Regions from separate parts of the Arthrobacter sp. NPDC058130 genome, predicted to be linked through region 2. Evidence: riboswitches for the same ligand, from Rfam matches in the RefSeq annotation. Region 2 holds a riboswitch; the other holds the start of a gene.
The links. A riboswitch is a leader RNA that binds a small molecule or an ion and turns the genes downstream of it on or off. The one in region 2 is predicted to bind glycine.
Positions count from the first base shown of each region.

Region 1: another riboswitch for glycine. It lies ahead of gcvP (aminomethyl-transferring glycine dehydrogenase); the one in region 2 lies ahead of gcvP (aminomethyl-transferring glycine dehydrogenase).

Region 1 covers NZ_JBHVTV010000006.1:154,843-169,593, reverse strand. Annotated here, with positions in the region: gene ACFVTM_RS12830 (VWA domain-containing protein) at 1-1,286, shown strand, start outside; gene ACFVTM_RS12825 (aldo/keto reductase) at 1,480-2,307, shown strand; gene ACFVTM_RS12820 (amidohydrolase family protein) at 2,329-3,471, opposite strand; gene ACFVTM_RS12815 (glutamine synthetase) at 3,471-4,835, opposite strand; gene ACFVTM_RS12810 (D-2-hydroxyacid dehydrogenase family protein) at 4,979-5,947, shown strand; gene ACFVTM_RS12805 (SDR family NAD(P)-dependent oxidoreductase) at 6,031-6,843, opposite strand; gene ACFVTM_RS12800 (MFS transporter) at 7,691-9,046, shown strand; gene ACFVTM_RS12795 (putative hydro-lyase) at 9,043-9,846, shown strand; gene ACFVTM_RS12790 (hypothetical protein) at 9,843-10,106, shown strand; glycine riboswitch at 10,346-10,443, shown strand; gene gcvP (aminomethyl-transferring glycine dehydrogenase) at 10,589-13,480, shown strand; gene gcvT (glycine cleavage system aminomethyltransferase GcvT) at 13,492-14,628, shown strand.
Region 2 covers NZ_JBHVTV010000015.1:43,745-58,495, reverse strand. Annotated here, with positions in the region: gene ACFVTM_RS20175 (MFS transporter) at 1-1,513, opposite strand, end outside; gene ACFVTM_RS20170 (TetR/AcrR family transcriptional regulator) at 1,582-2,121, shown strand; glycine riboswitch at 2,347-2,445, shown strand; gene gcvP (aminomethyl-transferring glycine dehydrogenase) at 2,601-5,513, shown strand; gene gcvT (glycine cleavage system aminomethyltransferase GcvT) at 5,526-6,674, shown strand; gene gcvH (glycine cleavage system protein GcvH) at 7,325-7,720, shown strand; gene glyA (serine hydroxymethyltransferase) at 7,717-9,039, shown strand; gene ACFVTM_RS20145 (L-serine ammonia-lyase) at 9,211-10,608, shown strand; gene ACFVTM_RS20140 (TspO/MBR family protein) at 10,670-11,284, opposite strand; gene ACFVTM_RS20135 (lipid II:glycine glycyltransferase FemX) at 11,399-12,472, shown strand; gene ACFVTM_RS20130 (threonine/serine exporter ThrE family protein) at 12,522-14,018, shown strand; gene ACFVTM_RS20125 (siderophore-interacting protein) at 14,225-14,751, opposite strand, start outside.

The sequences.
Region 1 (14,751 bases), on a different contig from region 2:
GGCTCCTGCGCTCCATGTCCGCCGAGCAGCGCGATGAGCTGATGCGGCTCTCCGCGCAGGCGTTCGGCTCGCCCGACCTCATGGCCGAACTCGACCAACTCGACGCCAGCCTGCGCGCCCTGCGCCCCGGCGAGGACTGGGCCGGTTCAGAACGTTTCGAAGGTGAGGAGGGACTCGGGCTCGGCGACGGCACGGGTGTGCTCCAGGACATCGCCGAACTCGATGAGCTGGCCGAACAGCTCTCCCAGGCCTACAACGGCTCACGCCTCGACGACCTCGACCTGGACGCCCTCGCCCGCCAGCTCGGACAGAATGCCGCCGTGACGGCCCGCACCCTCGCGGAGATCGAGCGTGCAATGCAGGACGGCGGCTACCTCCGGCGCGGGGCGGATGGGGATCTCCGGCTGTCACCCCAGGCCATGCGGCGGCTCGGCAGATCGCTGCTGCGGGACACCGCCAAGCAACTCTCCGGCCGGCAGGGGCGCCGGGACACCCGCGTTGCCGGGGCAGCCGGCGAGCAGACCGGCTCCAGCCGGCAATGGGAGTTCGGCGACGCCGAGCCGTGGGACGTCACCCGGACCATGACCAACGCCATCCGCCGCACCATCGCCGAAGGCGGTGATCCGGGCCGCGGACTGCGCCTCGCCGTGGGGGACATCCAGGTGACGGAGACAGAGGCGCGCACACAGGCCGCCGTCGTGCTGCTGGCTGACGTGTCCTTCTCGATGGCCGCCGAGGGGCGCTGGGTGCCCATGAAACGCACCGCGCTCGCCCTGCACCACCTCGTCTCAACCCGGTTCCGCGGCGACCGGCTGCAGCTGATTACGTTCGGCCGCTACGCCCAGACCATGGACATTGGCGAGCTCACGGCCCTGCCGGCCCTGCGGGAACAGGGAACCAATCTGCACCACGGTCTGCTGCTGGCCGGCCGGTTCTTCCGCCAGCACCCGTCGATGCAGCCCGTCCTCCTGGTGGTGACCGACGGCGAACCCACAGCGCACCTGCTGGCCGACGGCGAGTCGTGGTTCTGCTGGCCGCCGGACGCGGAGACCATCCGCGTCACCGTCGCCGAACTGGACCGCCTCGGGCGTGCGGGCACACAGGCCACGTTCTTCCGGCTGGGCGATGACCCGGGCCTGGAACGGTTCGTCCAGCGCATGGTCCGCCGAATCGACGGCCGGATGGTGGCGCCCGAGACTGGGGATCTGGGCGCTGCCGTTGTGGGGGAATACCTCCGCGCCCACTTCCGCGGCCGCCCCTACGACGACGCCGACTGGGCCCAATAACCGGGCTGATACAAAGTAGTTGCTTGCGCGCTATATACCTTTGTGCAAAAATAAACACAGCGCCTGCAACTACTAGCGTACGCGTGCTAATTCGTCCGACCCCGGTCCAGAACAGACTTCTGGACGGGCCCCCGTCGGGCCGCCGTCCGTTGGCCACGGCCTTCCTTCACCCGATCCAACTTCAGGAGAAACCATGACCGCCATTCCCACCTTGACGCTCAATAACGGGGTCCAGATGCCGCAGCTCGGCTTCGGCGTCTTCCAGGTGTCCGACGACGACACCACCGCCGCGGTCAGCGCGGCTCTTGCCGCCGGTTACCGGAGCATTGACACCGCCGCCATCTACGGAAATGAGGCCGGCACCGGCCGCGCGCTGGCGGAGTCCGGGATTGCCCGCGACGAACTGTTCATCACCTCCAAGCTCTGGATTGCGGACCTCGGCTACGAGGCCACCCTCGCGGCCTTCGAGACCAGCCTGGACAAACTCGGCCTGGACTATCTGGACCTCTACCTGATCCACTGGCCCGCTCCCGGGTTGGGCAAATACACGGACTCCTGGCTGGCTCTGGAGAAGCTGCTGGCCGACGGCCGGGTCCGGGCGATCGGTGTTTCCAATTTCCTGCCCGAACACGTGCAAAAGCTGATCGACCTTGGCGGTACGGTGCCGGCGGTCAACCAGGTGGAACTGCACCCGGCCCTGCAGCAACGGGATATCGGGGCCTTCAACACCGCGTACGGAATTGCCACCGAGGCCTGGAGCCCGCTGGCGCAGGGTGCCCTCCTGGACGAACCGGCCATCCTTGAGATCGCATCCCGGCACGGCCGGAGCCCGGCGCAGGTGATTCTGCGCTGGCACCTGCAGCAGGGACGTATCATCATCCCCAAGTCGGTCACGCCGTCGCGGATCAATGAGAACCTGGACGTGTTCGGCTTCGACCTGTCGGCGGACGAGTTGGCAGTGGTGGACGGCCTCGAGCGGGACGGCCGCACCGGCCCCCACCCGGCCGAATTCAACGGTTAAGCACCGCAACGGGGCGGCTGCTCAGGGCAGGGCGTACACGCGCCGGGCGTTGTCGCGCGCGACGAGTTGCACGATCTTGCGGGCGTCCGCCTCGGAACAGTCGTCGTCGTCGATCCATCCGCCCACTACCTTGATGATTGCGTTGCGCCACAGCCGCGCGCCAAGGTAGTGGAGTTCGGCGGGGCCCAAGGCATCGGAGGAGTACAGGATCTTGGTGAAGGGGGCCAGCTCGAATGAGCGGGCCACCAGAGCCCTGCTCCGTGACCCGGTGAAGTTCACGGCAAGGCCCACATCGATGTAGACGTTCTCAAAGGCGTGGGCCAGATAGCCGGCTTCGCGTTCGAACGGATAGCAGTGGAGCAGCATGATCGGTGTGTCCCGGACGTCGGCGGACCGGAGAAAGTCCAGGAGGTACAGGGGATTGGTTTTGTGGAGGTCCAGGTCGCGGTCACCGAATCCGACATGGAACTGCACTGGAAGCTCCATCGACACCGCCGTATGGATCCCGTGGGCAATGAGGGTCACGTCGGTGAGCTTCGCATGGGTGCCGGCGTGCTGGTTCTCCTGCCAGCGGCGGGCCGCGTCGGTGACCGCATCGGGGGTCGGCCGGCTCAGATTCTGGTCGAATCCTGTGCGGTAGGCGAGAACTGTCTTGACGCCCACGGCGCTGCGGGTGAGCTCGTGAATCCGCTGGCCGAACTCGTCGACGTAATCTGCCGGGCTGGCGAGCTCCCCGATCAGCGACTCGGCGACCAGTTCCAGCCGAACGATCTCGTGGGTGCGCCCGCCGGAGACCTCGGCCATGCCGGCCAGGCCGAGGTAGTCGGGGGCATCCAATCCTGTATCGATCAGCCAGTCGCTGACCCCGGCAGCGCGGGTCATGCGCCGGCTGAGCTCATGTTCTGCAAGCTCGGCACGCCGGCTCCAGTAGTCCGCCGGTGAGGCGTGCCGCGGCAGATCAAGAATGCCGCTGCACCAGCGTCGGATGGCGAGTCCGATCTGCGTGTTGTAGGCGTCCCAGGGGTTGGCGAGTGGTTCGGTGTTCCCTTCGTTGAGCGAGTTCTGAAAGCGTGCCTCGTCACCGTCGGCGTGAAACGCGCCGTGCACGTGGTGGTCAACCAGGCTGACTTGTTCGACGAAGTCCGGGAAGGAACTGCCCGCCATCAGATCGACCAGGCAAGTCGAAAGCGTTCGGCGAGCTCGTCCGGCGCGAGTTCCGCGGAGATTTGCTGTTCGTAGCGCCGGACGGCCACCGTGGCATCGACGATCGCGTCTCCGAGGAGCCCGCGTGCAAGGCGTGAGTTGTCCAGCGTGCCGATGATGGCGGCGGGGGAGTTTGGGAGCAGCCGGATGTTGGCTTGGTGCCGTTCGTCGTCCGAAAGCCGTCCGGGATCACCCGGGATCTCTGCCGGAAGCCTTTGTCCGCCGCGGATGCCGTCAAGGGCGAGCGCAAGGATGGCTGCGGAGGCCAGGTACACGTTTGCCGAGGGGTCGATGATTTTCACCTCGACGTTGGCTCCGTGGGGATTGCTCTGGCCCTCGTTCAAAAAGCGCACTGAGGCTTCCCGGTTTTCCAGGCCCCAGCATAAGTAGGCACCCGACCATGTGCCGGGTGCCAAGCGGCTTCCGGACAAAATTGAACCCGTGAGGAAACCCTGGATCTCGGGGAGCCCTGCGATGATTCCTCCAATGACAGCGCCTCCCTCGGCGGAGATGCCGTGCGGTCCGCTGCCGCCGGAGAATAGCGGCGTGCCGTTCTTTTGGAACGAAAGGTGCTGGTGGGCGCCGTTTCCGACCGTGCCGGAAAAGGGCAACGGGGAGAAGGAGGCCTGCATGCCGTGGGCCCTGGCGGCGATGCCAACGATGACCTTGGCCAGGACCACGGCGTCGGCGGCCTGAACCGGCGGGGCAGGGGGAAGGGAAAACTCGAACTGGTTTCTGCCGTACTCGGCGTGGAGTTGTTCCATGGGAATGCCGGCCAGGTTCAGCGCTGACAGCAGATCATCGACGAATTCCGATCGGTCTAGGAGGCCGGTTGCCCCGTACGGAACCCAGGGTGCCGTTTCCAGCGCTGAACCATCTGGGGCGACGAGAAAGAATTCAAGTTCGTGGCCCACGAGTGCTGTGTATCCGGCCCCGACCAGGCTGCCGTCGACGTCGGCCAGAACGCCGCGGGCGCAGGCCGGAGAGGCGGTTCCGTCCTGTTCGAAAAGGTTGGCGGGCGCCCATGCCCGGCCGCCCGGCAGGACACGGAGTCCTGCGATATCGATCTTGAGGCGCATATCGCCAACGGGGGTGATGCTGTCCGTGAACGCGATCCCGCCGTCGATGGTGAAGACATGCCAGACGGGCGCAGCGCCCATCCCGGATTTGTGGAAGAGTTCGAGCCGCGCCAACGGAACGCTCTTGGCCAGCGTGATGCCCGAATGATTCACCACCGTGCCGATCACGGTGCGGACGCCGGCAGCTTCGAGCTCACGATGGGCTTTCGCAACGGCGGATTCGTCGGCTGATGCGAATTGGGTCATGCGCCTATCATGCGGCCCCTCCCCGTCCAAGGGAAGGCACCCCTCTACACTGGGATCGCACGGGGCTACGGGTATCCGACGGACAGCCGGAAGCCCATGCCCCTCCCGGGGAAACTCGTCTGGAACAAGGGGACTGAACCAATATGACCGAGTATCGGCCGGCCATTCTGGATGACTATCAGCAGGTCTCTGCCGACTATGCGGACTGGACTTCCGTGGGTGCGGACGGCGTCAGCGTCACCGTCTTCAGCACGCCATTCGCCTCGGAGTCCGCCGTAATCCAGGCCCTGCTGGACTTCGACATCATTGTGGCCATGCGGGAGAGGACTCCGTTCCCGCGAGCTGTGCTGGCGAACCTGCCTCGGCTGAAATTGCTGATCACCACCGGCGCCGCAAACGCCGCCATCGATCTCGCCGCGGCGGAAGAGTGCGGTGTGACCGTCTGCGGAACGGGCGGGTCGCCGTCGGCCGCCCCTGAACTGACGTGGGCGCTGCTCCTGGCGCTGGCCCGGAACCTGACCGCTGAAGAGAACGCGCTCCGGGCCGGCCGCTGGCAGAACACTGTTGGCTTTGAACTCGCGCGCAAGACCCTGGGGATAGTCGGGCTGGGCAAGATCGGCCACAAGGTGGCGGCGTACGCGCATGCTTTCGGCATGAACGTGCTGGCATGGAGCCAGAACCTGGATGCGGCGACTGCAGAGGCGGCAGGGGTCCGGAAGGTCAGCAAGGACCAACTCTTCCGGGAATCCGACATCGTGACACTTCACCTTCGCCTGTCCCAGCGCTCCGAGGGGACGGTTGGTGAAGCCGAACTGCGGCTGCTGGGCCCCGGCGGAATGCTGATCAACACGGCCAGGGGACCCCTGGTGAACCAGCCTGCCCTGATCCGCGCCCTCGAAGAAGGCTGGATCCGGGGCGCCGCCGTCGATGTTTACGATCAGGAACCCTTGCCGGCAGGCCATCCGCTTCTGTCCGCCCCGAACACTGTCCTGACGCCCCATCTGGGGTACGTCACCTACGAGAGCTACGCGCAGTTCTACGGCGGAGCTCTCGAGGACGTCAAAGCATGGCTGGCCGGCGCCCCGGTCCGGCAATTGACCCGCCAGCAGTAGCACCTCGCAACAGGCGTGCGGTCCGGCAGGGCGACGACGGCGGGAATCCCGCCGTCGTCCGACTCACCGTAGAGGTCAGCATCCTACAGGTCCGCGAGTGTCAGCGCCGGCGGCGATTTTCCGTCGATGTCCAGGACGCCGAACTCCTTCGCAACGGCCGCGGCGATGAGTACCTGGCCGGTCCGCGCCATCAGGTCCTGATCATGGAACAGCGCATTGATCACCCGGCCGATGAACTCGGGGCTTTCGCTGGTCGAGAGGTCGAACGCACCGCTTTTGGCCGCGGCCAGGACCGCCTCGGTTCGCACAAGCCCGGGGTAGAGCGCGATGACCGGAATGTCGAACGGTTTGAGCTCGACGGCCATGTCGGAGGTCATCTTGTCCGTCGCCGCTTTGGCGATGCCGTAGATCGTGTTGCCGAGGTGGCGCTGGGCCGCCCAGAAGCTGATGTTGATGATCAGGCCGCGGCGCCGCGGCGTCATCATGCGCGCCGCGTGCGCCGAACAGACAAATGCGGCGCGGACTCCGGCGTCCATCATGCCGGTCCAGCGGTGCGGCGGCTGCTCCCAGAATGGAGCAGGCCAGGAGAACGCGCCGCCTTCGACCATCTTCTCGTAGCCGCCCCAGGCGCAATTGACGAGCAGGTCGAGGCGGCCGCTCCCGGACCGGATGGCATCAAAGACGCGGGCCGTCTCGTCGTTGTTGAGGTGGTCGCAGCGCAGGCGCACGATCTCCCGCGGCAGGTCGGCCTGGTCGATCGAGCGGCCGGTTCCGTAAACCTGGAACCCCGCGGCCAGAAGGACAAGTGCGATGCCCCGGCCCACCCCTCGGCTCGCGCCGGTCACGAGCGCCACGTTTCCCGTCGGCGCGTCGTCGCGCTTGCGTTCATTGGTCATGTTCAGCGGCCCCGCCTACATTTCGTCCCGTGATGCCATGATAGGCCGGGCCTCACGCCTTGGCCCCGCCGCGTCTTCCCCTGTCGGTGCCCTGGGTCTGCCCTGTTCAAATAGGTACGTGTCGGGTTTACTGGGTGGCAAGGCTGACACGCAAACATGGAGGGGGAACCATGCAGTCCAAGGGGACATGGCAAATTGCAGCGGGCTTGATATTCCTGGCGGCCACGGTGTTCACGCTGCCGATGCCTCTGTTTGAGGTGTTCTCGGGCAGCGCCGGACAGGGCGCGGCGGCAGCGTTCGTCCTAGGACTCGCGCTTCTCGCCGCTGGCCTCGGCCTGGTCGCAGTGGGCCTGTACAAGCGATCCCGGAACCTGCGGACCGCGCGCAGCTACGACACCAGGGAGCCCTCCTCATCCGACGAGGACCGGCCGACCAATCCTCATTCAATGCCACATACATATGGCGCCCTTCCTCCACCGGGGTAGACAGGCGCAAAGCCACAAGAATTAAAACGACGACGGCGGGATGTCCCGCCGTCGTCTTTCATGCCGCCCGGAGCTTCGAAGTAGCGCTTCCGCGCCCTAAATCCGGTTAAATCCGGCAATTGCGAAAACGACTGCACACCCTCAACCCCTTGACGGTGTGATCTGCGTCGCGTAAATTGTTCAACAATCCGGATTGTTCAACAATCCAACAACTGATCGCAGTTACGACTTCCGCAGCATCACGGTAGCCGCACACACACCCCAATGTCCCCACCTGCAACGCCGCAAGCCGGGACAGGCAGGGCGCACCAACACCATCCGCCCGCACTCGGATGACATCCACACTCTTCATGGAGGTACAAATGGCCGCTCCATCAGTAATGGCCCCCGCTGACCCGAAACCCGTTGTGGGGCGCAAGGGCATGTACAAGGCCTTCGCGGCGAGCCTGACCGGAACCGCGCTGGAGTTCTATGACTTCGCCGTCTACTCCGCGGCGGCTGCGATCGTTTTCCCGCTGATCTTCTTCCCGGCTTCAGACCCCGTCACGGGCACCCTGTTGGCCTTCTCCACCTACGCGGTGGGCTACATTTCCCGGCCCGTCGGCGGCATCATCTTCGGCCGGCTCGGGGACGAGGTCGGCCGCAAGAAAATCCTGGTCATCACGCTCGTGCTGATCGGTGCCGCCACGTTCCTCATCGGCCTTCTTCCCACCTACGGCAACATCGGTGTCATCGCCCCCGCAATCCTGGTCTTCCTCCGTTTCGCGCAGGGTGTCGGCGTCGGCGGCGAGTGGGGCGGGGCAGTCCTGCTCTCCAGTGAATTCGGTGACCCGAGCCGCCGCGGCTTCTGGGCATCCGCCGCGCAGATCGGCCCGCCCGCCGGCAACCTGATGGCCAACGGCGTGCTTGCCGTCCTGACTATGGCCCTGTCCGAAGAGGATTTCTTGAACTTCGGCTGGCGAATCGCCTTCCTGATCTCGGCACTGCTGGTGGCCTTCGGGCTCTGGATCCGGCTCAAGCTTGAGGACACCCCGATCTTCAAGGCCATGGAAGCCAGGGGAGACAAACCCAAGTCCCCGATCCGCGAAGTCCTGGCAACCCAGCGCCGGCCCCTCGTCGCGGCCATGCTCAGCCGCATCGGCCCGGACGTCATCTACGCGATGTGCACAGTCTTCATGCTCACGTACGGCATTCAGAAACTTGGCTTCGACCGCGGCCAAGTGCTGGTGGCCGTCCTCATCGGCTCGGCACTCCAGATTTTCACCATGCCGCTTGCCGGGGCCATCTCTGACCGCATCAACCGCCGGCTGGTCTATGCCATCGCCGCAGTGGCCGCCGCCGTCTGGGGATACCTGTTCTTCATCGTCCTCGAAGGACGGTCCCCGGTCATGCTGATCGTGGGAACCGTGCTGGGCCTGCTCTGCCACTCGTTCATGTACGGACCCCAGGCGGCCTTCGTTGTTGAACAGTTCTCGCCGCGGCTCCGCTCCACCGGCAGCTCGCTGGCCTACACCTTCGCCGGAATCATCGGTGGCGCCATCGCACCGTTCATGTTCACCCTCCTGCTGGGCACCTTCAACAGCTGGGTCCCGGTGGCCATCTACCTCAGCGTTGCCTGCCTCCTGACCTTGGTAGGCCTGGCCCTGGGACGGGACTCCGACGTTGCCGAGGACCAGGAGTACCTCCAGTCTTCAACTGAGCTGGCGGAGTCCCGATGAACCAGGCCAACGCACGCCTGGCACCCGCCGATGCACGCCTGAAGTTTCGCAACGGCCTGGTCACTCCCGCCTCCGGATGGAGCGACGGCTACACCCAGGCAAACCTGATAGCTGTGACGGCCGACTACGCCGACGAATTCATCGAATTCTGCCGGCTCAACCCCAAAGCCTGCCCCCTCATCGACGTCATCCCCGCGGGGCAGTACGAGAGCGCCCTCGCCGCAGGGTCTGACATCCGCAGTGACATCCCCGCCTACCGGGTCTGGGTGGACGGCGAACTTGCCGACGAAGTTACGGACGTCGCATCGGTCTGGCGTGATGACATGGTGGGCGTCCTCATCGGCTGCAGTTTCACCTTCGAAGCCGCACTCGCCAGCGAGGGCGTCCCGCTCCGGCACACCGAAACCGGACGCAACGTCCCCATGTACCGCACGAGAATCGAGTGCACGCCTGCGGGACGAATCCACGGACCGATGGTGGTTTCCATGCGCCCGATGCCGCCCGAACTGGTCGAAACGGCCATCAGGGTGACGTCGGAAGTACCCAAGGTCCACGGCAGCCCGGTTCACGTCGGGGCGCCCGGGGACCTCGGCATTGCCGACATCAACCGCCCCGATTTTGGCGATGCGGTGGAGATCCGGCCGGGGGAAGTGCCGGTTTTCTGGGCGTGCGGTGTGACACCGCAGAGCGCAGTGACGGCATCTAGGCCGGCCTTCGCCATCAGCCACGCCCCCGGACACATGTTCATCACTGATGTTCCCGAAAGTACCTACCGGGAACGGACAGGAGCGTCATCATGAAGAAGAGACTTCCCGTTGCCGAGAAACGGGCGCGCAGGATCATTAACCTCTCGGCGCCACGGCGGCAAGCCACCGGCACCCACTGCGAACTGACCGGAGTCTGGCAGAGCCCGGCGGGAGCGAGCATCTCGCTGTACGAAGGCCAGCTCCTCCCGAGCGAGGCCGGCCGGCCATGTGTCTGGACGTACGCCGGCCACCCGGCACGCAAGGCCGATTCCGCAGATGCCCGGTGGGCGGCTCCGGAGTATCAAAGACTGTAAGGGCAGCAAGCGGCAAGCGGACGACGGCGGGACTTCCCGCCGTCGTCCGCTTGCCGTTGATTCGACCATCGCCAGCAACTGCAAAAGCTCCGCACCGTTGTTCGCCCGGGCTCCCGGACGTGGACCGCGAGGAGCTCGGTTGCTATCGTCAACCAACGCCTCAGACGGACCCGCATCTTGCAACCGGCCCGCGCACCAAGTAATGTGTGAGCCGTGTCACCCACCAGTGGCACGGCTTATGATCTGCGGCGGGAGAGTCCTGCCGGTACGTTCAGCAGGCGCCGTAGGAGCAAATCCTCCCCAGGAATCTCTCAGGCCCACGTACCGCCGCGGCAAGGCAACTCTGGAAAGCAGTCCGGGAAACCGGGCTCACCGACGGTGCAAGTGGCGCCTGCTAAACAGCAGGCAACGCGGAAACTCTCAGGTCCAATACAGAGCGGGGAGGAACCCGAATCATCGTGGCGCTTTGTGCCACCTGAATTATGGAGTTCCTCATGACGATTCAATCGTCCCCGTCCACGTTCGCAGACCGTCATATCGGTGCGCGCCGCCAGACAGACATCGACACCATGCTCAAGGCCGTCGGCTACGACAGTGTAGACGGCCTCGTTGACAATGCAGTCCCCGCTTCCATTCGCCAGGAAAAGCCGCTCAGCCTGGACAGCGCCCTCAGCGAAGTTGAGGTGCTGGCCGAGCTGCGCAAGCTGGCTTCCAAGAACAAGACGGCCGTGCAGATGATCGGCCAAGGCTACTACGACACTGTCACGCCGCCGGTGATCCGCCGCAACATCCTCGAAGCCCCGGCCTGGTACACGGCCTACACGCCGTACCAGCCGGAGATCTCGCAGGGCCGGCTCGAGGCGCTGCTGAATTTCCAGACCATGGTCCAGGACCTCACGGCGCTGCCGGTCGCCAACGCCTCCCTCCTGGACGAGGCCACCGCCGTCGCCGAGGCCGTGCTCCTGATGCGCAGGGCCAATAAGTCCGCAGGTCAGAACGCCGGTGCCCGCGACGGCAAAACAGTCATTGATGCTGACTGCCTCCCGCAGACCATCGCGATCGTGCGGGGCCGCGCCGAGGCGCTAGGCTTCGAGGTTGAGGTCGCCGACCTCTCCAAGGGCCTGCCCGACGGAGACATCAACGGCGTCGTCCTCCAGCAGCCGGGCGTATCCGGCCGGGTGTGGGACCAGTCCGCCGTGATCGCACAAGCCAAGGAACGCGGCGCCCTGGTCACCGTGGCAGCGGACCTTCTGGCCCTGACCCTGATCACCCCTCCGGGCGAGCAGGGCGCGGACATCGCCGTCGGCTCCACGCAGCGCTTCGGCGTGCCGCTGTTCTTCGGCGGCCCGCACGCGGCCTACATGGCGGTGCGCGAGGGCATGGAACGCACGCTTCCTGGCCGAATTGTTGGCGTCTCCAAGGACAACGCCGGCGTCCCCGCCTACCGGCTGGCACTGCAGACCCGCGAGCAGCACATCCGCCGCGAAAAGGCCACGTCCAACATCTGCACCGCCCAGGCCCTGCTGGCCATCGTCTCCTCGATGTACGCCGTGTACCACGGTCCCGAGGGCCTGAAGGCGATCGCCGAGACCGTCCACAACAACGCCCGGGCCCTCGCCGCCACGCTCAAGATCGTCGGCCGGGAACTGGTGAGCGAATCCTTCTTCGACACTGTCACGGTCCGCGTTCCGGGTAAGGCCCGGAAGGTCATCAACGCTGCCGAGGCCCGCGGTATCAACCTGCGTTTCATCGATGCGGACACAGTTGGCGTGTCAGTCGATGAGACCACGACGGCGGAGGTCCTCTCCGCGGTGGTTGTCGCCTTTGGCGCCGGTCCGGTGGTGGAGGCCAAGGGCTTCGACCTGCCCGAATCCGTGGTCCGCACCTCCGACTACCTCCAGCACCCGGTCTTCAACACACACCGTTCCGAGACCCAGCTGCTGCGTTACATCCGCCGCCTCTCGGACCGCGACCTCGCCCTGGACCGCACCATGATCCCGCTGGGCTCCTGCACCATGAAGCTGAACGCCACGGCCGAGATGGAGGCCATCTCCTGGCCGGAGTTCGCCTCCATCCACCCCTTCGCCCCGGACTCCCAGACCGAGGGCTGGCGGGAACTGATCGAGGGCCTGGAATCGGACCTGACTGAGATCACCGGCTACGACCAGGTCTCGATCCAGCCGAATGCCGGCTCGCAGGGCGAACTGGCCGGCCTGCTGGCCATCCGCGGCTACCACCTCTCCCGCGGCGATGCCCAGCGCAACGTCTGCCTGATCCCGGCCTCCGCGCACGGCACCAACGCCGCCTCCGCCGTCCTGGCCGGCATGAAGGTCGTGGTCGTGGCCACCGCTTCGGACGGCACGATCGACCACGCGGACCTGACCGCCAAGATCGAGGCCAACAAGGACGTCCTGTCGGCGATCATGATCACCTACCCCTCGACCCACGGTGTGTACGACGCCGACGTCCGCGAGGTCTGCGATTCGGTGCATGCGGCCGGCGGACAGGTCTATGTTGACGGCGCCAACCTCAACGCCCTCGTGGGCCTCGCCCAGCCGGGGAAGTTCGGCGGCGACGTGTCCCACCTGAACCTGCACAAGACGTTCTGCATCCCGCACGGCGGCGGCGGACCCGGCGTGGGCCCGGTCGCGGCCAAGGCGCATCTGGCCCCGTTCATGCCGGGCGACGCCAACAAGGCCGCGCACGAGGCCTGCGCCATCGAACCGGGAACTGGAGTTGCGATCTCCGCCTCCCGCTACGGCTCGGCCGGTGTCCTGCCGATTTCCTGGGCGTACGTGAAGCTGATGGGCGGTGTGGGCCTGACCGAGGCCACCAAGTCTGCTCTGCTCGCGGCGAACTACGTCGCGGCGCGGTTGGATGAGCACTACCCGGTGCTCTACACCGGGGAGAGCGGGCTGGTGGCCCACGAGTGCATCCTGGACCTGCGCGAACTCACCGCCAAAACGGGCGTGACCGCCGAGGACGTGGCCAAGCGTCTCATCGACTTTGGCTTCCACGCGCCCACGCTGTCGTTCCCGGTGGCTGGCACCCTGATGGTGGAGCCTACCGAGTCCGAGGACCTTGCGGAGATTGACCGTTTCATCGAGGCGATGATCACCATCCGGCAGGAGATCGACCAGGTCGCCAACGGCGATTTCACGGTGGAGAACTCCCCGCTGCGCAACGCACCGCACACGGCGGCCGCCGTCGTATCTTCCGGCTGGGAGCGGGCGTACCCGCGTGAGCAGGCCGTGTTCCCCGTGCACGCACTCAGGCAGGACAAATACTTCCCGCCCGTCGGCCGCATCGACGGCGCCGCAGGCGACCGGAACCTGGTCTGCTCCTGCCCGCCGCTTTCCGAATTCGAGAACTAAGGAGTATCCCGATGACTGAGAACTACACCGCTCTCTATGAGCAGCACAAAATAGCCGGCGCCTCCTTCACTGACTTCGGTGGCTGGCAGATGCCGCTCAAATACAGCTCCGAACTCGCCGAGCACCACGCGGTCCGCAACGCGGCGGGTTTGTTCGATCTCTCCCACATGGGCGAAGTCTGGGTCAGCGGCCCGGATGCCGCAGCCTTCTTGGACTACGCCCTGGCCGGGAAGCTGTCCGCGGTCACCGTCGGCAAGGCCAAGTACTCGCTGATCTGCGACGAGGACGGCGGCATCATCGATGACCTCATCTCGTACCGTCGAGGCGAGGAGAAGTACCTCGTGGTCCCGAACGCCGGCAACGCCGTGGTGGTCGCCGCGGCCTTGGCCGAGAGGGCTGGTGCCGGAAAAGAAGGCGGGTTCGACGTCACCGTCGAGGACGCCTCCGCCGAGACCTCCCTGATCGCAGTCCAGGGACCGAATGCAGAGGCCATTCTGCTGACGCTGGTTCCGGCTGAGCAGCATTCGCTGGTGGCTGAGCTGAAGTACTACGCGGCTGTTGAAGTCCAGATCAACGGGCAGGAGCTGCTGCTTGCCCGCACCGGCTACACCGGCGAAGACGGGTTCGAAATCTACGTGCCGAACGACGACGCTCCGGGCCTGTGGGAGAAGCTGCTGGAAACCGGAAGCGCCCACGGGCTCGTCCCGGCCGGCCTGGCCTGCCGCGACTCGCTGCGGCTGGAGGCCGGCATGCCGCTCTACGGCAATGAGCTCTCCCGCGAAGGCAATCCCTATGCCGCAGGCCTGGGGCCCGTTGTCTCGCTCGCCAAGGAATCGGACTTCGTCGGCAAACCCGCACTGGGCGATCTGAAGGCAGCCGGCGTCGGGTCCACCAGGGGCCGCAAGCTGGTCGGCCTCAAGGGACTGGGCCGCCGCGCCGGCCGCAGCCACTACGCGGTCCTCAAGGAGGGCAACGTTGTTGGCGAAGTGACCTCAGGGCAGCCGAGCCCCACCCTGGGCTACCCCATTGCCATGGCCTATGTCGACGTCGAACACGCCGCACCGGGCACCGCCCTGGACATCGATTTGCGCGGCAAGGCAGAGCCGTTCGAAGTGGTGGCACTGCCGTTCTACAAGCGCCAAAAGTAGCCCGGCCCCCGTCGGGACCGACATCCTCCGCGTGCTCGGTCGCGTATACGCCCGCTGGGCGGACGTGACGCTCCCTTAGACGCAAGCTTCCGGATGCCGGACCCCGACGGAGCCTCCACGAAA
Region 2 (14,751 bases):
CGTGCACGCCCGAGTCAAAGGCCGTGCGCGCGGCCGCCGTCACCGCCTCCGCCAGCGGCGCGGGAAGCATCCCGGCGAGCTCCACCGCACCGGCGAGGGTCTCGCCGGCCTGGTTCGTGGCCGCGGCCGGCGCGAGCTCGGACACGCCCGCGGGGAGCCGGAGGTTGCCCTGGTAAGAGGCTGTCAGGATCGAGCCGAGGATCGCCGTGCCCAGCAGGGACCCCACTTCATACCCGGTCTCGGAGATGGCGGCGGCGGCCCCCGACTTGTCCGCAGGCGCCGCGCCGAGGATCAGGTCATTGGAGATCGTCTCCGCGGCACCGACCCCCAGGCAGAGGACCAGCAGCGCGGCCAGCAGCAGCGACGGGCCGTGGCTGTGGTCGCCGAAGGCCACCAGGAAATAGCCGGCCGCGCTCAGCATCAGGCCGCCGGCCACCACAAAGCCGGGCCGCACCTTCCGAACCAACGGGACCACCAGGAGCCCTGCGACGACTGTGGCGATGAGGGCCGGGATCATGGCGACCCCGGAGGCCGAGGGGGACTGGCCCTCCAGCAGCTGCAGGTGCTGGGCCAGGAAGAGAATGAAGCCGTTGAACGAGAACAGCGCCAGGACGTTGGCAGTGATGGCGGTGCTGAAGACCCGGTTGCCGAAGAGGCTGACATCGAGCATGGGCGCCGTCCGGTGGGCTGTGCTGTGGTCCGTGCTGTGCACCCGGGCAAGGGTGCGCTGCCGCCGGATGAATACATAGCCCATGAGCAGGCCGGCACCGATGCTCGCGAAGGCCTCCGGTGCGGGACCGTGGGTGGCGAGGGTCTTGATCCCGTAGACAACGGGCACCATGACCAGCAGGGACAGGACGATGCTGGGCACATCCACGCGGCCCGGCTTCGGGTCGCGGGATTCCGGGATGAGCGCCGGACCGAGCAGCAGCAGCGGCAGGATGATCGGCACGGCGACCAGCAGGACGGCGCCCCACCAGAAGTGTTCCACCAGCCAGCCGCCGGCAATCGGGCCGAGGGCGGCGCCGCCGGAGAACCCGGCTGCCCAGATCGCAACGGCCAGCCTGCGCCGGTTGGGCTGCGGGAAGATGTTGCGGATCAGGGAGAGCGTAGACGGCATGAGCATGGCGCCGAAGAGGCCAAGCCCGGCGCGTCCGGCGATCAGCCACTCGGCGCTCGGCGCGAACGCCGTCGCGGCCGAAACCGCGGCAAACCCTGTGCTTCCCACGAAGAGGAGCCGGCGCCGGCCGATCCTGTCGCCCAGGCTGCCCATCGCCACCAGGAGTCCGGCCAGGACCAGGGGATAGGCGTCGATGATCCACAGCAGTTCCACGCCGGAGGCGTCCAGGCTGCGGGCGATGGCCGGCAGGGCGAAGGTCAGGGCGGTATTGTCCACGGCCACAAGCAGGACGGGGAACATCAGCAGGGCCAGAGCTACCCAGTCGCGCCACGGTGCCCGCGGGCCGGTGGCCGCCTGGGTGCTGGTGGCGGCGGTGATCGATGGAATGCTCATGAAACGTAACTATACCGTCTGGACGGTACAGTTAAGAAATGCCGGGCCGGACAGGCATGATGGGAGGCATGCCCAGGAAACCCGTCGCCCGCGAGGCCGTTCTCGACGCCTTCGAATCCCTGCTCATCGAAGTCGGTGAACGCGCCGCGACGCTGGACGCCGTCGCACGCCGGGCCGGAGTCTCCAAGGGTGGCCTCCTCTACCATTTCCCGACCAAGGAGGCGATGGTCGCGGTCCTGCTCGAACGGCTGGACCGGCATCTGGCTGCGGATGTTGCCGCCATGGCGGAGGCCCCCGAAGGGGCGGCGGTGTACTTCATCAAGTCCTCGGTATGGGCGGACACCCCCATGGACCGGGTGTTCGTCGCGGCTACGAGGCTCGCCGAGGTGGCGCACGAGGAGACCCTCGGACGCTTCGCCGCCGCCCAGGCGAACTGGCTGGAACTGCTGGCGGCCGACGTCGGGCCCGCCATGGCAAAGGCCGTCCTGTATATGGGGGACGGGTTGTACTTCAACGCCATGCTGGGCCGGGGGCCGGGCGCGTCGCCCCCGGAAGTCGAGGCCGACGTCGAGAGCCTCCTGGCCGCCGTCGAGAAGCTGCGCCGCTGACGCCTGAGCCGCGCTATATCGAGCGGGGTCCGGGCTGAGCCAGGGCCTCCGAATACGCCGGAAGCCTGCGACTTCGCCGTAACGGTACGGCGCCCTCGGACGCTTCCGGCGAACCCGTGGGGCCGGCCCCTTAACCTGGACCGGCGCCGGGAGGGAGTTTGCGGACGCACGCCCGGCATAGGAGAATGAGAGGTGACTGTTGTCACCCCCAACTGAATACGCCTTTGATCTGCGGCGGGAGAGTCCTGCAAGTAGGTACAAGCAGGCGCCGTAGGAGCAAATCCTCCCCAGGAATCTCTCAGGCCCATGTACCGCCGCGGCAAGGCATCTCTGGAAAGTAGCAGGCGCGTCCTAACACGCTGTGCTCACCGACGGTGCAAGCGGAGCCCCTCTTATGGGGGCTGCGCGGAAACTCTCAGGTCCAAGACAGAGCGGGGAGGAACCCGAATCAATGTGGCGTACCCTGCGCCGCCAGAGTTATGGAGTTCCTTGTGACTGTTACACCAGCGTCCACGTCCTTCGTTGACCGGCACATCGGCGCCCGCCGCCAGGCCGACGTCGACGCCATGTTGAAGGCTGTCGGCCACGACACCGTCGACGCACTGGTGGACACCGCCGTTCCGAAGGACATCCGCCAGGACTCCGATCTGGCGCTCGCCGCGGCCCTCAGCGAAGTGGAAGTCCTCGCCGAACTGCGCAAGCTGGCCTCGAAGAACAAAACGGCCGTGCAGATGATCGGCCAAGGCTACTACGACACCCTGACTCCGCCGGTGATCCGCCGCAACATTCTCGAAGCACCGGCCTGGTACACGGCCTACACGCCGTACCAGCCGGAGATCTCGCAGGGCCGGCTCGAGGCGCTGCTGAACTTCCAGACCATGGTCCAGGACCTCGTCGGCCTGCCGATCGCCAACGCCTCGCTGCTGGACGAAGCCACCGCCGTCGCCGAGGCCGTGCTGATGATGCGCAGGGCCAACAAAAACAAGGCCGCCCACGACGGCAAGACCGTTCTCGACGCCGACTGCCTGCCGCAGACCATCGCGATCGTCAAGGGCCGCGCCGAGGCCCTCGGCTTCGAAGTCGAGGTCGCCGACCTCTCCAAGGGCCTGCCCGACGGCGACATCAACGGCGTCGTCCTCCAGCAGCCCGGCGTCTCCGGCCGCGTCTTCGACCACACCGCCGTGATCGCCGATGCCAAGGAACGCGGCGCCCTCGTCACCGTCGCTGCCGACCTCCTCTCCCTGACCCTCATCACGTCTCCGGGCGAACAGGGCGCCGACATCGCCGTCGGCTCCGCCCAGCGCTTCGGCGTGCCGCTGTTCTTCGGCGGCCCGCACGCGGCCTACATGGCGGTCCAGAAGGGGCTTGAGCGCTCCATGCCCGGCCGCCTCGTCGGCGTCTCCAAGGACTCCGCCGGTGTCCCCGCCTACCGGCTGGCCCTGCAGACCCGCGAGCAGCACATCCGCCGCGAAAAGGCCACCTCCAACATCTGCACCGCCCAGGCCCTGCTGGCCATCGTGGCGTCCTTCTACGCCGTCTACCACGGCCCCGACGGACTGAAGGCGATCGCCCAGACCGTCCACGGCCACGCCAGGACCATCGCCGCCTCCCTGAAGGCCGCCGGCCTGGACGTGCTGCACGCCTCCTTCTTCGACACCATCACCGTCTCCGTGCCGGGCCGCGCCGCGGAAATCATCGCGGCCGCCGACGCCAAGGGCGTCAACCTGCGTGCCATTGACGCCGACACCGTCGGCATCTCCGCCGATGAAGCGACGACGGCGGCCATCGTCGCCGACGTCGTGGGCGCGTTCGGAGCCAGCGTGGTGGATGCAGCAGACTCCTCCTTGGCCCTGGATCCCGCCGTCGAGCGCACCTCTGACTACCTCCAGCACCCGGTCTTCAACACACACCGTTCCGAGACCCAGCTGCTGCGCTACATCCGCCGCCTCTCGGACCGCGACCTCGCCCTGGACCGCACCATGATCCCGCTGGGCTCCTGCACCATGAAGCTGAACGCCACCGCCGAGATGGAGGCCATCTCCTGGCCGGAGTTCGCCTCCATCCACCCCTTCGCCCCCGAATCCCAGACCGCCGGCTGGCGCGAACTGATCGAGGACCTCGAAGCCCAGCTGACCGAGATCACCGGCTACGACCAGGTCTCGATCCAGCCGAACGCCGGCTCCCAGGGCGAACTCGCCGGCCTGCTGGCCATCCGCGGCTACCACCTCTCCCGCGGGGACGCCCAGCGCAACATCTGCCTGATCCCGGCCTCCGCGCACGGCACCAACGCCGCCTCGGCCGTCCTGGCCGGCATGAAGGTTGTTGTCGTGGCCACCGCTTCCGACGGCACGATCGACCACGCGGACCTCACCGCCAAGATTGAGCTGCACAAAGACGCGCTGTCCTGCATCATGATCACCTACCCCTCCACCCACGGGGTGTACGACGCCGACGTCCGCGAGGTCTGCGACGCGATCCACGCCGCCGGCGGCCAGGTGTACATCGACGGCGCCAACCTCAACGCCCTCGTCGGGCTGGCCCAGCCCGGCATGTTCGGCGGCGACGTCTCGCACCTGAACCTGCACAAGACCTTCTGCATCCCGCACGGCGGCGGCGGACCCGGCGTGGGCCCGGTCGCGGCCAAGGCCCACCTGGCACCCTTCATGCCGGGCAACGCCGCTGACCCGGCCAACGGCGCCGACGGCACCCCGATCTCCGCCTCCCGCTACGGTTCCGCCGGGGTCCTGCCGATCTCCTGGGCTTACGTGAAGCTGATGGGCGGCCAGGGCCTGACCGAGGCCACCAAGTCGGCCCTGCTCGCGGCGAACTACATCGCGGCCCGCCTGAACGACTCCTTCCCGGTGCTCTACACCGGCGAGGGCGGACTCGTGGCCCACGAGTGCATCCTGGACTTGCGCGAACTCACGGCCAAGACCGGCGTGACCGCCGAGGACGTGGCCAAGCGCCTGATCGACTACGGCTTCCACGCCCCCACGCTCGCGTTCCCGGTGGCCGGCACCCTGATGGTGGAGCCCACCGAGTCCGAGGACCTCGGCGAGATCGACCGCTTCATCACCGCCATGGTCGCCATCCGCGCCGAAATTGACCAGGTCGCCAACGGCGACTTCACGGTGGAGCACAGCCCGCTGCGCAACGCACCGCACACCGCCGCCGCCGTCGTATCTACCGACTGGACCCGCGAGTACCCGCGCGAGCAGGCCGTCTTCCCGGTCCACACGCTCAAGCAGGACAAGTACTTCCCGCCGGTCGGCCGGATCGACGGCGCCGCGGGCGACCGCAACCTGATCTGCTCGTGCCCGCCTCTCGAATCCTTCGAAGAAGACACAGCAGTCCACTCCGAAGACTCCGCCAACTCCACCTCTGACAGCTAGGGACAGCCAACGATGACTGAGAACTACACGGCCCTATACGAAGAGCACAAGAAGCTCGGTGCCTCCTTCACGGACTTCGGCGGCTGGCAGATGCCCCTGAAGTACAGCTCCGAACTCGCCGAGCACCACGCCGTCCGCAAGTCCGCGGGCCTGTTCGACCTCTCCCACATGGGCGAAGTCTGGGTCACCGGCCCGGACGCCGCAGCCTTCCTGGACTACGCCCTCGTCGGCAAAATCTCCGCGATGGCCATCGGCAAGGCCAAGTACTCGCTGATCTGCAACGAGGACGGCGGCATCATCGATGACCTCATCACCTACCGCCGCGGTGACGAGAAGTTCCTCGTCGTCCCGAACGCGGGCAACGCCAAGGTGGTCGCCGCGGCCCTCGCCGAGCGAGCCGGTTCCGGAAAGGAAGGTGGGTTTGACGTCACCGTGCAGGACGCGTCCGCCGAGACCTCGCTGATCGCGGTCCAGGGCCCCAAGGCCCAGGAGATCCTGCTGCGCCTGGTGCCTGCCGCGCAGCACGAGCTCGTCACCGACCTGAAGTACTACGCCGCCGTGGAAGTGCCGTTCATGTTCGGCGGGACAAGCCAGGACCTCCTGCTGGCCCGCACCGGCTACACCGGTGAGGACGGCTTCGAGATCTTCGTCGCGAACGACGACGCCGCCGCCCTCTGGCAGGCCCTCATCGCCATCGCCGAAGAGGGCGAACTGACGCCCGCCGGGCTTGCGTCCCGCGACTCGCTCCGCCTCGAGGCCGGTATGCCGCTCTACGGCAACGAGCTCTCCCTTGAGGGCGACCCGTTCGCCGCCGGCCTGGGGCCGGTTGTCGCGCTGTCCAAGGAAGGCGACTTCATCGGCAAGGCCGCACTGGCCGCCAAGAAGGAAGCCGGTGCAGGCTCCACCACGGGCCGCAAGCTCGTCGGGCTCAAGGGCCTGGGACGCCGGGCCGGCCGCGGTCACTACCCGGTCCTCAAGGACGGCAACGTCGTCGGCGAAGTCACGTCCGGCCAGCCCAGCCCCAGCCTCGGCTACCCGGTCGCCATGGCCTACGTCGACGTCGAGTTCACCGAACCCGGCACCGCCCTGGACATCGATCTGCGGGGGAAGACGGAGCCCTTCGAAGTTGTCGCACTGCCTTTCTACAAGCGCGTCAAGTAGCCCCCCGCCGCTTCCGGGCTGGGTGCCTTAGCGGTACCCGGCTCCGGTGCTGGCCGTCTGGGTTTTCACGCGTGCTCGCTCGTTTGACCCGCCGTCCCCCTAGCCTCGCAAGCTCGGCCAGGGAACCCCGACGGCGGTCACTCGCTTAGACGCACGCTTTCGAAAACCCAGCCCGGCCGGCCCCTCGAGGGCAGCTCACCTTTTGAGACCAATCGCCACACCGGGAACAACGGGAACCAGCGCTTTCGAACGCCAAAGGTGCTGGGGATGAAACCGCCTGCCGAAGGTTGGGCACGCTTGTCCCAACGGGTGCCACGCCAAGCTCGATCATTGGGGGTTGAGCTTGATGACACCTTCAAGGCCAAGAACTAGCCAGGCTCTAGAAGAATACGAACGGCCACTGTTTCTTTCCGGAGAACTGGTGGCCCGTCCGAAACTGTTGGCGCGCGGAACTGAACTAGCCGAAAGCGGCAGGGGAGCGGATTCCGGAAGCGTGCGTCTAAGGGAGCGTCGCGTCCGCCCAGCGGGCGCATTCGCGACCGAGCACGCGGAGGAATTCGGTTTCCGGCCGCGTAACCCGGCCACGGTCAGTACGAAACCCAGCCACAATTGTTGAGACCCACGACTTTTCAAACGTAAAGGAAAAACACATGGCAAAAGTTGCCCCTGAACTGCAGTACTCCGACGAGCACGAGTGGGTTGCCCGGGATTCCGGCGACGCCGGGTCGAACACAGTATCCATCGGCATCTCCGCCGTGGCCACGGATGCCCTGGGTGACATTGTGTATGTGGATCTGCCGGAGGTTGGTTCGTCGGTGACGGCGGGGGAGACGTGCGGTGAGGTGGAGTCGACGAAGTCGGTTTCGGATCTGTATGCCCCGGTGACCGGCGAGGTGGTGGCGGTCAATGATGATGTTGTGTCGGATCCGGCGCTGATCAACAGTGACCCGTATGGTGCCGGCTGGCTGTTCAAGGTGGCGGTGACCGCGGAAGGTCCGCTGCTGTCTGCTGAGGAGTACGCGGCCAAGAACGGTGGCGAACTGTGAGCGCCGCGGTGACCGAAACCGGCTTCGTGCAGGTGGTGTCCGCGTCCCTGGACGCGGACCTGTCCGCGCTGGATCCGGAGATCGCGGCGAAGATCGACGCCGAGCTGGGCCGGCAGCGGGACGGCCTGGAGATGATCGCCTCGGAGAACCACACCGCCAGGGCCGTCATGCAGGCGCAGGGTTCCGTGCTGACCAACAAGTACGCCGAGGGCTACCCGGGCAAGCGCTACTACGGCGGCTGCGAACACGTCGACGTCATCGAGCAGCTCGCGATCGACCGGGTCAAGGCCCTGTTCGGCGCCGAATACGCGAACGTGCAGCCGCACTCCGGCGCGCAGGCGAACGCCTCCGTGATGCACGCCCTGATCCGGCCGGGGGACACCATCATGGGCCTGAACCTGGCGCACGGCGGGCACCTGACGCACGGGATGCGGATCAACTTCTCCGGCCGGCTCTACAACGTCATCCCGTACCAGGTCCGTCAGGACACCCACACGGTGGACATGGCCGAGGTCGAGGCCCTGGCCCTGGAACACAGGCCGGCGCTGATCGTGGCCGGCTGGTCCGCGTATGCCCGGCAGCTGGACTTCGCCGAGTTCCGCCGGATCGCGGATTCGGTGGGCGCGTACCTGATGGTGGACATGGCGCACTTCGCCGGGCTGGTCGCGGCCGGGCTGCACCCGTCCCCGGTGCCGCACGCGCACGTCACCACCTCCACGACGCACAAGACCCTGGCCGGTCCGCGCGGCGGGATCATCCTGACCAACGACGCCGAGGTCGCGAAGAAGATCAACTCCGCGGTGTTCCCGGGCCAGCAGGGCGGCCCGCTGGAGCACGTGATCGCGGGCAAGGCGGTGGCGTTCAGGATCGCCGCGTCCGAAGAGTTCAGGGAGCGGCAGGAGCGGGTGCTGGCCGGTGCCCGGATCCTCGCGGACCGGCTGGTCCGCCCCGACGTGACCGCGAAGGGCATCAGCGTGGTCTCCGGCGGCACCGACGTGCACCTGGTCCTGGTGGACTTGCGCGACTGCGAGCTCAACGGCCAGGAGGCCGAGGACCGGCTCGCGGCGATCGACATCACGGTCAACCGCAACGCCGTGCCGTTTGATCCGCGTCCGCCGATGGTCACCTCGGGGCTGCGGATCGGCACCCCGGCGCTGGCCACCCGCGGGTTCGGTGAGGCGGCCTTCGCCGAGGTCGCGGACATCATCGCCGAGGCCCTCACCGCCGACGCCGGCGCGGACCTCTCGGGCCTGCGCGCCCGCGTGGAGGCCCTCGCCAAAGCCCACCCGCTCTACCCCTCGGTTGATAACCTCGCCTAAGCGACGTAAGACAGAAGTAGTAGCAGTACAGAGCCCGACGCCGGGCGGGCCGCGGCCACAAGCCGCCGCCCGGCGTCGTGCATCCGGCGGGACTGCCGCCTACCGGCGGACGCACCGCTTTCCGGCAAGACCCTCTGCCGGGCCACAGCAAGACCTAGTTAGGAACCGACAATGGCTGTTGGAGTCTTCGACCTCTTTTCCATCGGAATAGGGCCATCCAGCTCGCACACCGTGGGCCCCATGCGGGCCGCCGCCGTCTTCGCCGAAGAACTCAAGGCCTCCGGAGACCTGCACCGCGTGGCCTCGCTGCGGGTGGACCTCTACGGCTCCCTGGCCGCGACGGGCCACGGCCACGGCACCATGACCGCCATCCTGCTTGGGCTCGAGGGCTTCCACCCCGAGCTGATCCTGCCCGAGGAAGTGGAGGACCGGCTCGCCACGATCGCCGAGACCGGCACCCTGCAGCTGGCCGGCGCCGTACCCCTGCCCTACGGGGTCAAGGACATGGTCCTGCGCCCGCTGACCATCCTGCCCCGGCACACGAACGGCATGACATTCACGGTCTCCGACGCCGCGGGCGAAACCGTGCACAGCGCCACGTTCTTCTCCGTCGGCGGCGGCTTCATCGTCCGCGAAGGCGAGGAAGACGCCGCCCTGAAGGAACTCGATGAATCCAAGAAGGAACTTCCCCTGCCGTTCCGCACGGCCGCCGAACTGCTGGGCCGCTGCCAGTCCAAGGGCCTCTCGATCGGCGAGATCATGCTGGTCAACGAGCGCGCCTCCCGCACCGAGGCCGAGATCCGCGAGGGCCTGCTGCACATCTACTCGGTGATGGAAGGCTGCGTCGACGTCAGCCTCAAACGCGTGGGGCTGCTGCCCGGCGGGCTCAAAGTCCGCCGCCGGGCCCCCGACTGGCACGAGCGCCTCACGAAAGAGGACAAGGACCGGGACCCGAAGTACTGGCAGGAGTGGGTGAACCTGATCGCGCTGGCCGTGAATGAGGAGAACGCCTCCGGCGGGCGCGTAGTCACCGCCCCGACGAACGGCGCCGCCGGGATCATCCCGGCCGTGCTCTACTACGCGCTGCATTTCGCCCCGGGCATGGAGAACGCCACCCAGGCCGACCGCGACGACGTGGTGGTGAAGTTCCTGCTCACCGCCGGTGCCATCGGGGTGCTCTACAAGGAGCAGGCCTCGATTTCCGGCGCCGAGGTCGGCTGCCAGGGCGAGGTGGGCTCGGCGTCGTCGATGGCGGCCGCCGGGCTGGCCGAAGTCATGGGCGGGACGCCGGCGCAGGTGGAGAACGCCGCGGAAATCGCGATGGAACACAACCTGGGCCTGACCTGCGATCCCATCGGCGGGCTGGTCCAGGTGCCCTGCATCGAACGCAACGCGATCGCCGCGGCGAAGGCCATCAACGCCGCCAAGATGGCCCTCTGGGGCGACGGCACCCACCGGGTCTCCCTGGACGAGGTCATCGTGACCATGCGGGAGACCGGCAAGGACATGAGCTCCAAATACAAGGAAACGGCCATGGGCGGCCTCGCCGTCAACGTCGTCGAGTGCTAGGGAGCTGATCGGTGCTAGTTCGGTGCTGGTAAGGCGCTTGTTGGCGCTGGTGATGCGGCGATCAGTTGTGCAGCGCCGCCCAGAGATTCAGCGAGGACGCGAACACAATCCAGGACAGATAGGGCAGCATCAGCAGCCCTGCCGTCCGGCTGATCGGCCCAAAAAGCACCACCGTCACGGCCACCGCCACAGCCAGCGCCACGATGATCCCGAACGCGATCCACAGCGCCGGCGTCCCGAGCACCGGGTACAGGGCAAAGAAGACCGGGGTCCAGAGCAGGTTCAGCGCCAGCTGCACACCGTAGGCCGTCAGGGCCGGCTTGGACCCCTCGGCGTGGCTGCGCCAGACCAGCCATGCCGCGACGGCCATGGCGGCGTACAGGACGGTCCAAACCGCTCCGAAGACCCAGTTGGGCGGGGACCAGGGCGCCGTGTCCGCGGTGGCGTACCAGCCATTGACGTGGCGGGCCGTGGCCAGGCCGCCAAGGCCCGCAACGAGCGCCGACGCGCCGAGGAACAACAGCAGCGCAACTAGTTGGGAAACGACGCCGGATCCAGTGCCTGAACCGGCCCCGGAGCCAGCGCCGGAGCCGCTGCCTTGGCCTCTGCCCGCGCCGCGCACCCGGCCGCCGGGCGTCCCCGGACGGCCTTCGAGCGGTTGGTGCTGAGCCTGCATGAGACCAGCGTAACTGCCTGGCCCGGACTGGCGGCAGGGTGCGGACCGATAGACTTGGGGCTGCATGTCCGCATGCCGCCGAAGCTCGTACCGCAATGATTGGATACCGCACCCTTGCGCGAATTCACTGCCCGCTTTGCCTCTGCCGAGGAGATTGCCAACTGGGATGACAACGTCACCGCGAACCCCAACGGTGGCAACCTCCTGCAATCGGAAGCCTTCGCCGAGGTCAAGCAGCACTTCGGCTGGAAGCCCCTTCACCTGGTCTACGAGACGGCCGATTACACGAGCTACAACCTGGTCCTGGAAAAGTCGTTTCCGCTGCTCGGCAAGCTCTGGTACCTGATCAAGGGACCCGATGTGGCGTCCGTCGAGGACATCCCCGGGATCACGGCTGCCAACGCGGACTTCGTCAAGAAGGCCAAGCTGGGCGTGTTCGCGATCAAGATCGAGCCGGATATCGTCCTGTCCGAGGACGCCGCACGGATCCTCGAGGGGGCGGGACTGGTCAAGACGCACAACCTGCAGCCCAACGACTCCACGGCACTGCTCGATATTGCGCCCGAAGAAAACCAGCTCCTGCGCAACCTCCACTCCCGGGGTCGCAACGCCGTGCGCCGCGCCATCCGTGAGGGCGTGGAAGTCCATAACGCCGAGCCCACCGAAGAGAACTTCCGGGCGATGTATGGCCTGATGACCACCACGGTGGAGGCCAAATCCCAGGTCCGGGTGCGCGAGTACGAGTACTACCGCCAGTTCTGGACCAACTTCCTGGACCGGAAACAGGGCAGGCTGCTCTTCGTGTACGAAAATGGTGTGCCCTCGGTTGGCGCGTTCGTCATCAACTACGGCCGCAAGGGAACGTACAAAGACGGCGGCTCCCTGCAGAAGCGTGGCCAGTACGGCGACTCGCATCTCGTGCAGTGGACAGCGATCAACCAGGTCAAGGAACTCGGCTGCACCGAATACGACTTCTGCGGCACGCCGCCCAGCGACAAGCTCAAGGACACATCGAACCCCTTCCATGGGCTGGGCCTCTTCAAGACCAGCTTCAGCAAGACCGTGACCGACTTCGTCGGCTGCTATGACCAGGTCCTGAACCCGCTGAAGTACAAGGCCTGGATGACGGCGGGGGAGCGCGTCGCACGCCAGCTCTACACCCGGCGCACGGGCCAGCAGTTCTACTGACCCGCGCCAAAGACCATCAAGGACAGCCAAGGACAGTGAGGAGGCCGGAATGAACAACGGAAACGACGGCCACCGCAGGCCGCCCACCGACGGCCTGCCCCGAACCCAACCGATGTCGGCCATGCAAGTGCGCCAGAACGCCGCCGCCAAGCGGATGCTGCGCAGGCTGGTCCAGGGCGAAAACCCTCCGACGGCGCCGATGAGCATCGTGGACCGGCTCGCCGGCAGCCCCTACGCCAACCCGATGATCCAGGTCGGCGGGGTGGACGCCGCAGCCCGCAAGACCATCGACTTCGCCCTGAAACTGGCGGAATCCATGTTCCGGTACGGGGCAGGCGCCCTCGAAGTTGAGACCAGTATCATCGCCATCACCGCTGCGCTGGGGCTCAAGAACATCGAGGTGGACATCACCAACCAGTCGGTGGCCATCAACTATGCCCCGAAAGACCAGACCCCCATCTCACTGCTGCGCGTCGTCCGGTCCTGGACCAACAACTACGCGGGCCTCTCGCAAGTGCACCAGCTGGTGACGGACATCGTGGCCGGCGGCGTCGGCCGCGAGGAAGCCTCGCGCCGGCTTGAGGAGATCACCCGAAGCCCCAAGCCGTTCCCGCGGTGGATGGTCACCGTGGCCTTCGGCGTGTTCTCTGCCGTCTTCGTCGGCGTCCTGGGCGGCGGACTGGGCGCCTCGCTGGTCGCGTTCCTCTCCAACCTGCTGGTCAGCCTCCTGGCCCGCCAGCTGGGCCGCTGGCGTACCCCGGACTTCTTCATCACGGCCTCGTGTTCGTTCCTGGTGACCATCGTGGCGCTGCTGCTGTGGCGCTTCGGTGCCCCCTTGGGGGTACAGATCGCCCCCGAGATCGTGGTGGTGGGCGGGATCCTGCTGCTTCTGCCGACGGGACGCCTCGTGTCCTCGGTGCAGGATGCTATCAACGGCTTCCCGGTCACGGCCGCCGGCCGGTTCCTCTCCACCATGCTGACCTTCGGGGCGCTGGTCGCCGGCATTGCCGTCGGCTTCGTCGTGGGAGACATGACCGGCATGGACCCTATCGACGTCACCAAAACATTCCCGCCCACGTATGACTTGTGGGTGCTCATTATTTTGATCGCCATTGCGGTGCTGATGATAGGCATCACCGAACAGACCAGCTGGAAGCTGTTGCTGCCGACGGCAGCCGTCGGCATCGTGGGCTATCTGGTCCTGATCGGGGGCGACGCCCTGGGTATCGGGGCGCGCTTCGCCCCGGCTCTCGCCGCGGTGGTGATCGGACTTCTTGCCCGGGTGGTCGCCCTCCGGATGGGTGCTCCGCAGCTGGTGGTGGCCGTCCCCGCGGCCCTGATCCTTCTCCCCGGACTCACCATATTCCGATCCATGTATGTATTGACCATCGAGGAATCGGAGATTCTCATGGGCGCCGGCGGGATGCTGAACGCCGGGGCAATCGTGCTCGGCGTCGCTGCCGGCATCGTGCTCGGTGACACCCTGGCGCGGCCCCTGACGCGGAGCCTGGCGAGCAACGAGCGGCGCCGGGCCCGCCGCCGCTAGCTCCCGCGACGCCAGCGTATCTGGCTGCCTTGGGGCGCCGGGTTGGGGCGCGAGGTTGGGGCGCCGGGATTCCCCACTTTTGCCGGGACACGACGGCGTGTTGGGCCAACTCGCCGTCGCGTCCCGGCGTCGTGGCGGCAAAGGAGGGGAAACTCCGCAGCGCCAGGGTGGCCCATCTGGTTCTTGCGCCCTTAGATCTTGCCTTCTTAGATCTTGCCGATGGGCAGCTTCTTCTCCGCCTGGAAGTCGTCCTCGACGCGGCCCTTGGCCCAGTAACCCGAGAGGGAAACCTGGGCCCGCTCCAGCCCGCGCTGGACGTAGAGAACGTCCCGGAGGCCCTTCATGTAGCCCCGCTCGCCGTGGGCGAAGACCTGCACCCGGCCCCCGGGCCACTCGGCGTCGCGCACGGCCGTGACCAGCAAGTCGCTGTCTCCGGCGGGGACGCCGTCGCGCAGCAGCCAGCGCAGTTCGACGCCCGCCGGGCCGGCGATGGCCTGGATATCGGCGTCGCTGTCCACCTCGAGGAGGGCGAGACCGCGGGCATCCTCGGGCAGGGACTCAATGGCGGCGCCGATTGCTGGCAGCGCGGCTTCATCCCCGGCAAACAGGTGCCAGTCCGCGTCCGGATCCGGGTTGTAGCCGCCGCCCGGGCCCGTAAAGGTCAGGCGGTCGCCGGGCTGGGCCGATGCCGCCCAAGGCCCAGCGAGGCCCTCGTCGCCGTGGATCACGAAAT